DNA from 2 places in the Arthrobacter sp. K4-10C genome. Region 1 is predicted to be linked to the other one. Evidence: riboswitches for the same ligand, from Rfam matches in the RefSeq annotation. Region 1 holds a riboswitch; the other holds the start of a gene.

What was found. Region 1 has a riboswitch for S-adenosylmethionine ahead of AC5RUU_RS14375 (aminotransferase class V-fold PLP-dependent enzyme). Riboswitches for the same ligand answer to the same signal wherever they lie in the genome.
Region 2: linked by a shared signal. The riboswitch ahead of AC5RUU_RS03730 (bifunctional o-acetylhomoserine/o-acetylserine sulfhydrylase) and the one ahead of AC5RUU_RS14375 (aminotransferase class V-fold PLP-dependent enzyme) in region 1 are both predicted to bind S-adenosylmethionine.

Annotation. Positions count from the first base shown of each region.
Region 1 covers NZ_JBNHFI010000009.1:205,081-209,204, forward strand. Annotated here, with positions in the region: gene rsgA (ribosome small subunit-dependent GTPase A) at 1-412, shown strand, start outside; gene hisN (histidinol-phosphatase) at 461-1,273, shown strand; SAM riboswitch class IV at 1,435-1,548, shown strand; gene AC5RUU_RS14375 (aminotransferase class V-fold PLP-dependent enzyme) at 1,587-3,005, shown strand; gene AC5RUU_RS14380 (class I SAM-dependent methyltransferase) at 3,074-3,832, shown strand; gene AC5RUU_RS14385 (metal-dependent transcriptional regulator) at 3,876-4,124, shown strand, end outside.
Region 2 covers NZ_JBNHFI010000002.1:236,566-240,689, forward strand. Annotated here, with positions in the region: gene AC5RUU_RS03720 (CPBP family intramembrane glutamic endopeptidase) at 1-249, shown strand, start outside; gene AC5RUU_RS03725 (VOC family protein) at 480-1,118, opposite strand; SAM riboswitch class IV at 1,284-1,400, shown strand; gene AC5RUU_RS03730 (bifunctional o-acetylhomoserine/o-acetylserine sulfhydrylase) at 1,444-2,769, shown strand; SAM riboswitch class IV at 2,891-3,007, shown strand; gene metX (homoserine O-acetyltransferase MetX) at 3,020-4,124, shown strand, end outside.

The DNA.
Region 1 (4,124 bases):
AAAATCAACCATGGTCAACGCGCTCACCGGGGCCGAGCGTGCCACCGGCGGAGTAAACGCGGTAACGGGCAGGGGCCGGCACACGTCGTCGTCGGCACTGGCCCTGCGGCTGGCAGACGCACCGGCGGGCAGCTGGATCATCGACACCCCGGGAATCCGTTCCTTCGGCCTGGCGCACGTGGACCCGGACCGGATCCTGCGGTCCTTTCCTGACCTCGCCCCGGGCACCGACGCCTGTGAACGCGGCTGCAAGCACACGGCAAGCGCAGTGGACTGCGGCCTGGATGCCTGGGTGGCCGCCGGCCATGCCGGCCCCACCGGCGAGGCACGGCTGGCGTCCCTGCGCCGGCTCCTCGGAGCGGATCCACGGGAGGAAGCGCAGGAGGCAAAGGAGCTCGGCAGCGTCAACTGACGAAGCCGATCTCCCAGCAGAACCGCCTGCAGACGGTAGTTTGGAACCATGATCCAACCCGCTTCGAGCTACAACGATGACCTGCGCCTGGCCCATGTCCTGGCCGACTCCGTGGATGACCAGACCATGAGCCGCTTCAAGGCACTGGACCTCCACGTGGAGACCAAGCCCGACCTGACGCCGGTCACGGACGCGGACAAGGCCGCCGAAGAAGCCATCCGCGGCCAGCTCTCGCGTTCCCGGCCACGGGATGCAGTACTTGGTGAGGAATTCGGCAGCACCGGCCACGGCTCGCGCCGGTGGATCATCGACCCCATCGACGGGACCAAGAACTTTGTCCGCGGCGTGCCGGTCTGGGCCACCTTGATCGCCCTCGTTGATGAGGGCGAGCCGGTGGTCGGCGTGGTCAGTGCCCCTGCCTTGGGCAAGCGCTGGTGGGCCGCCAAGGGAATGGGCGCCTACATGGGCCGTTCCCTTGCCGCCGCCACCCGGCTCCGGGTCTCCAATGTTTCCAGCCTGTCCGACGCTTCCCTGTCCTACTCGAGCCTGGGCGGCTGGAAGGAACGCGGAAACCTGGACGAGTTCCTGGGCCTCACCGAGGAGGTCTGGCGGACCCGCGCCTACGGTGACTTCTGGTCCTACTGCATGGTGGCGGAGGGCTCGGTGGACATCGCCTGCGAACCGGAGCTCAACCTCTACGACATGGCGGCCCTGGTGCCGATCGTGGTGGAGGCGGGCGGGCGCTTCACCTCGCTGGAAGGCGAAGACGGCCCGTTCGGTGGAAACGCCCTGGCCACCAACTCGATCCTGCACTCCGAGGTGCTGCAGCGGCTGAACCCCGGGCTGGACGACCTGCTCTAGCTCCTGCTCAACCGAACATTCGACGGCGAACGTCTCCGAAAAGGGGCGTCCGCCGTCGTATTCTTCGACGGAACGCCGCTTTTTCCAGCCGCGCGTAACAAATGCCTTAACAATTGCACCGGCTTCAATCCTGGCCGCCCCATGTTTTACGCTCTTAACCAGGTCACGAGTGCCAGCGCAAAACCCCGGTTTGCTGGCCGGCAACCCTCCATTCGCGGTGGGGTGCCCCGGGTGACGACCAGGCCGGTCCGGAGCGGATGCGGCAAGCGCGGATTCCACTGATACCGGAGTCCTGTTTTGAAGTGAGGTCTCTGTGACAACTGCCACCGTCTCCCCCAACGCCGCAATTACCGCCGATTCTGTATTCGATGAGCGCCGGGCCGTGGCAGGCCGTCCCTTGGCCGCTGTCACGGGCGCGGAAATCCAGGCGCCGCTGATTTCCGGCGGCCACGTCCGCTATGCCAACCTCGACTACGGAGCGTCGGCCCCGGCCCTCTCGGTGGTGTCCGCCTACCTCAACGAGATCCTGCCCTTCTACGCCAGCGTCCACCGCGGCGCCGGGTACGCATCGCAGATCAGCACGTCCGTGTACGAGAACGCCCGCAGCATTGTCCGCGACTTTGTGGGCGGCCGCCCGGACGACTCCGTCATCTTCACCCGGAACACCACGGACTCGCTCAACCTGCTGGCCGGGTGCCTGCCCCTCAGCGACGGCCGGCCCACGGGCGATGTCCTGTACCTCGACATCGAGCACCACGCCAACCTGCTGCCGTGGCAGGGCGTCCCCCACCGGAGCATTGTTGCCGCCGACACCATCACGGGAACCATTGAGGCAGTGCGCACCGAACTGGAACAGGGCGGCGTCAGCCTGCTGGCCATCACCGGCGCGTCCAACGTCACGGGTGAGATCCTCCCGATCCGGGTCCTGGCAACGCTCGCCCACCAGCACGGCGCCCGCATCGTGGTGGACGCGGCGCAGCTGGCGCCACACCGGCGCGTTGACATCAGCGCGGACGACGTGGACTACATCGCCTTCTCCGGCCACAAGCTGTACGCGCCGTTCGGGACGGGCGTCCTGGTGGGGCGTCCGGACTGGCTCGACGCCGGGATCCCCCACCTTGCCGGCGGCGGCGCCGTCAAGGAAGCCAGGCTCGACGGCGTCAGCTGGGCCACGGGCCCGGCCCGCCACGAGGGCGGCTCCCCCAACGTCCTGGGCGCAGCCACCCTGGCCCGCGCCACGCAGGTGATCGCCGGGCTGGACCAGGACCGCTGGCACGCCCACGAGTCCGCCATCCGCTCCTTCCTGGTTGAGGGCCTGCAGAAGATCGACGGCGTAACCGTCCACCAGATCTTCAAGGACACCAACGCGGACACAGACACCATTGGCGTGGTCAACTTTTCCGTTGAGGGCTACGACGCCGGCCTCGTTGCAGCGTACCTGTCGGCTGAGCACGGCGTGGGGCTCCGGGACGGGCGTTTCTGTGCCCATCCCCTGCTGAAACGGCTGGGCCTGCCCTCGGGCTCGCTCCGTGCCAGCTTCGGTGTCGGTTCCCGTCTTGAAGACGCGGAGCGGCTCCTGGCCGGCATCGCCAAGCTCCGCCGTGAGGGGCTGGGCTGGGACTACGTGGTGGACGAGGGCCGCTGGGTTCCCGCGCATGACACCCGCACGTACCCGCACTGGGCTCCCAACACGCCCGGCACCGCCGGTGCCGCGCCCTGCATCGACGGCTGATCCGTCCCGTCACGGCGATGCGGTAAATTCGGAAGTTACCGCAGGGCATTGACTGAAGGAGGCCGCACGTGGTTCGGGGTGGCCCCAAGCTTGATCACGGGCGGCGCCGGGAGCTGGGCAAAAGCTTCCAGCACGGCGGCAAGCATTACCAGCGTGTGCGGCCCGGTTATCCTGCGGAATCTGTGGACTGGCTCCTTCCTGCGGGGGCACGCGACGCGCTGGATGCCGGTGCGGGCACCGGCAAGTTCACCGAATTGCTGCTGGACCGCGGCTTGGCCGTCACCGCCGTCGATCCGTCTGCGGACATGCTCGACCAGCTGAAGGTGCACTGCCCGGACGCCACTGCTGTCCTGGGAAGCGCTGAGGCGACGGGCCTGCCGTCGTCCGCCTTCGACGTCGTAACGGTTGCCCAGGCGTGGCACTGGTGCGACGCGCTGGCGGCAAGCACCGAACTGGCACGCGTCTTGCGCCCGCACGGCACGCTGGGGCTTGTCTGGAACCAGCTGGACACCACCGTGCCCTGGGTACACCGGCTCTCCCGGATCATGCATGCCGGAGACGTCTATAAACCGGAGCACCGGCCTCTTGTGGGTCCGGAGTTCGGGCAGCTGCAAGGCCATGTGACGCATTGGCAAGACAACGTCAGCACCAGCGACCTGATCGAACTCACCAAATCGCGAAGCTACTACCTGCGTTCAGGCGAGGACACCCGGGCCAAGGTCCTCGCGAATCTTGACTGGTACCTGCACCAGCATCTGGGGCACGCCTTGGACGAGGAGATCAAGCTGCCCTACCTGACGTTGTCCTGGCGGGCACTCAAAGCATGACCGGTTCCGCCGCGCTGCAGGGGCACCCGGTAGGCTTGGTTTTGTGAAGACCAGCGCGCCCTCCTCCTCCATCGAGGACTACGTCAAGGTCATCTATTCATTCACTGAATGGCAGGACAAACCCATCACGTCCTCCCAACTGGCACAGCGGCTGGGGGTCGCCAACTCCTCCGTGTCGGAAATGGTCCGCAAGCTGAAGGACCAGGGCCTTGTTGACCATAAGCCGTACAGCGCCATCACGCTCACCGATGCAGGCCTGCGGCTAGCCCTGGCCATGGTCCGGCGCCACCGC
Region 2 (4,124 bases), on a different contig from region 1:
ATGAACCGCTTCGGAAAGTTCGGCTGGAGCGTCCCGCTGTCCATTGCCGCCAGTTCACTGCTCCGCGGCACGTACCACCTGTACCAGGGCTTTGGTCCCTTCATCGGCAACGTGGTCATGGGTGTGGTGTTCGCGTGGCTGTACACCCGGACCAAGCGCGTCATGCCGCTGGTGATTGCGCACGCGCTGCTGGACATTGTGGCCTTCGTCGGTTTCAGTCTCTTCGGCAAGGCCGTGGGACTGGGATAGCGGCCCAGCTACGGAGCAGTGCCCAATCGGTAAGCGCCCGGTCCGCGTCCGGGCCGGGAGGAAACACGAAAGGCTTTGCTTAGGTCCGCGCGGGTACTGCCCCGAAGGCATCTGCCCCTGGAAAGACAACTGCCCTCAAACAGATTCGGCCGCCGTCAGCGGGTGACGCCGTTGTCACGCACTGATGGCGGCCGAAGCTCCGAGGGCCTTTGCGCCCGGTCTGGAAGCGGTCAGATGGTGACAGCTCCGTTGGCGGTTTCAAAGGTCACCGACAGAATGCCGGGCGTACCATGCGGGGCAACCCACTCGACAGCAACATCCTCCAGCGGCTTCTCCACCGGCTCACCCAGCCACTCGGTAACCCGGGAGGCTGAGCCGGCGATGGTCAGGCAGCTCATCTTGATGTTGCTCTCGTAGGCGTTGGACGGGTGCAGCGAGGGATCGCCTTCCCACTTCAGCATGTAGGGCACCTGGGGATCGGCAATGAGGCCCAGGATTCCGATCTGCTTCCAGACCAGTTCACGGCCGTCCGGGAACTTGCGGTTGCCGTTGACCGCAGCCCGGCCCAGGCGTTCCTCGAACGGGGCAAGGTCGTCCACTTCGACGCACCAGCCCATCCAACCGCCGCCCGCCGCGGAGCGGGCACGCACGGCCTGTCCGAACGGAGCCTTGTCCGACGCGGGGTGGTCCAGGACCTCCACGACCTCAAGGTACTTGTGGCCCGCGAGCGGGATGATCATATTCCGGGTTCCGAACCGGGGGTGTACCCCGCCCTTGACTGCCTCAACGCCGAGGGCAGAAGAAATACGTTCGGTTGTGGCCGCCAGGCCATCGTGTTCACAGGCGTAAGAGACGTGATCCATGCGCATGCCATCATCTTGGCACTTTGTGATCGGGCTCTCAGCTAAGGGTAGCCTTACTGGGATTTTCCGATTTCAGCCCATCAATACCAGCTCCGGACCTGGCAGGACCCGCGGGACCATGTTCGTCACAATCCTGTCCGCACGGCGGGACAGCTTCCTACACTGGGCTCAGGTCATGAGTGCCAGCAACCAGCCCCGGCTCGCTGGCCGGCAACCCTCCATCCGCGGTGGGGTGCCCCGGGTGAGGACCTGGCTGTCCGGCAATCGGCCGGATGGCAAGCGCGGCCCGTGGTGCTTCCAGCATGCCGGGCCCATGTCAAAGGAGCCTTGAATGTCCAACGGATGGTCCTTCGAAACCCGCCAGATCCACGTAGGCCAGGAGCCGGATGCCGCCACGGGTGCCCGGGCACTGCCCATCTACCAGTCCACGTCCTTCGTCTTTCCAAGCGCCGAGAGTGCCGCGAACCGTTTCGCCCTCGCGGAACTTGCCCCGATCTACACCCGCATCGGCAACCCCACGCAGGACGCCGTGGAGCAGAGGATCGCCAGCCTTGAAGGTGGCCTCGCCGCGCTTCTCCTCAGCTCCGGGCAGGCGGCGGAGACGTTCGCTGTCCTGAACATTGCGGAGGCCGGTGACCACATCGTTGCCAGCCCCAGCCTGTACGGCGGGACCTACAACCTGTTCGCCCACACCCTGAAGAAGTTCGGCATCTCGGTCACCTTCGTGGCGGACCCGGACAACCTGGACCACTGGCGCGAGGCAGTGCAGCCGAACACCAAGCTTTTCTTCGCCGAGGTGGTATCCAACCCGCGGCAGGACGTGCTGGACATTGAGGGCGTTTCCCGCACCGCCCACGAGGCGGGAGTGCCCCTGATCGTGGACAACACGCTGTCCACGCCGTACCTGATCCGGCCGCTGGAATGGGGAGCGGACATCGTGGTCCACTCGGCCACCAAGTACCTGGGCGGCCACGGTGCAGCCATTGCAGGTGTCATCGTCGACTCGGGCAAGTTCGACTTCAGCAAGGACCCGGAACGTTTCCCCGGCTTCAACACCCCCGACCCCACCTACAACGGCCTCGTGTATGGCCGCGACCTCGGCGAGGGCGGGGCCCTGGGCGCCAACCTGTCCTACATCCTCAAGGCCCGCGTCCAGCTCCTGAGGGACCTTGGTTCGGCGGTGTCGCCGTTCAACGCCTTCCTGATTGCGCAGGGCCTTGAGACCCTGAGCCTGCGCGTGGAACGTCACGTGGCCAACGCCGTCGAAGTTGCCCGCTGGCTGGAAGGACGTGACGACGTCGAATCCGTCGCCTACGCAGGGCTGCCCTCCAGCCCCTGGTACGAGCGCGGCCGCAAGTACGGGCCCCGGGGGACCGGCGCCATCGTCGCCTTCAACCTGGGTGGCGGGGCTGAGGCCGGTAAGCGGTTCGTGGACGCCCTGGAACTGCACTCGCACGTGGCCAACATCGGGGACGTCCGCTCCCTGGTCATCCACCCGGCATCCACCACGCACAGCCAGCTCTCCCAGGAACAGCAGGCGGTCGCCGGTGTGACCCCGGGACTTGTCCGACTCTCAGTGGGCCTGGAACACATCGACGATATCCTCGCTGACCTTGAGGCCGGCTTCCGTGCCGCCAAGGAGGCGCCGGGCGCCTGAGCCGGATGCTCCCGGGAGCACCATCCGACGGCGGGTGGCGGGCCGGTGCCGGCAAGCCGGGGAAGTCATAACCAGTCACACTCTTGGCCCGGGGCGGGTGGTGTTTCGTACACTCGAACCAGGTCATGAGTGCCAGTGACAGCCCCGGCTTGCTGGCCGGCAACCCTCCTTCCGCGGTGGGGTGCCCCGGGTGAAGACCTGGCCTGCCGGTCATACCGCCGGTGGGCAAGCGCGTAGAAGAGGTCTTGCCATGACGGTTACCGTCACCCGTACCACCGTTCCCGAACACGGAATCGTCCGCTACGCCTCCATCGGAGGACTGGAACTGGAAGCCGGCGGTTACCTGCCGGACGTCACCCTCGCCTATGAAACCTGGGGCACGCTCAATGCGGACGGCAGCAACGCAATCCTGGTTGAGCACGCCCTGACCGGCAGCACCCACGTCACGCGCGGCGACAGCGACGAGCCCGGCTGGTGGGAACAACTGGCCGGTCCCGGCGCCCCCGTTGATACGGACCGCTTCTTCGTGGTCTCCATCAACATCGTGGGCGGTTGCTACGGGTCCACGGGGCCGTCGTCGACCGCCCCGGACGGAACGCCGTGGGGTTCCCGTTTCCCCCTGGTGACGCTGCGGGACAGCACCGTGGCAGAGGCCCGGCTGGCAAACCAGCTCGGAATCGGCAGCTGGTACGCGGTCCTCGGCGGCTCGTTGGGGGGCGCCCGCGCACTGGAATGGGCTGTCACCTACCCGGAACGGGTGCAGCGCTGCGCCGTCATTTCCATCGGCGCCGCCAGCACGGCGGAACAGATCGCGTTCGCGCAGGCCCAGACCCTCGCCATCCGCCAGGACCCCAACTTCAACGGCGGCGACTATTACGGCGGACCCTTCCCGGAGGACGGCCTGGCCCTCGCACGCCGCATCGCCCATATCACGTACCGCTCCGCCGCCGAGCTGGAAGGCAGGTTCGGGCGGGCGCCCCAGGCTCCCGAATCACCACTGCAGGGCGAGTGCCTTGCAGGCCGCGGGCGGTACCAGGTAGAGAGCTACCTGGACCACCAGGGCAACAAACTGGTCAAGCGTTTTGATGCCAACAGCTACATCGCCATCACCGAGGCGCTCATGAGCCACGACGTGTGCCGGGGTCGTGGCACGCTGGCCGAAACACTTGCCCGCTCCGACGCCCGTTTCTTCATTGCGGCAGTTGACTCGGACCGGCTCTACTTTCCCTCGCAGTCACGCGAACTTGCCCGGGCGCTTCCAGGGGACGTGGACGTCCACCTCATCGAGGCGCCTATCGGGCACGACGGATTCCTGACCGAGATCGGACAGCTGGGTCACCAGCTGCGGACAGGCT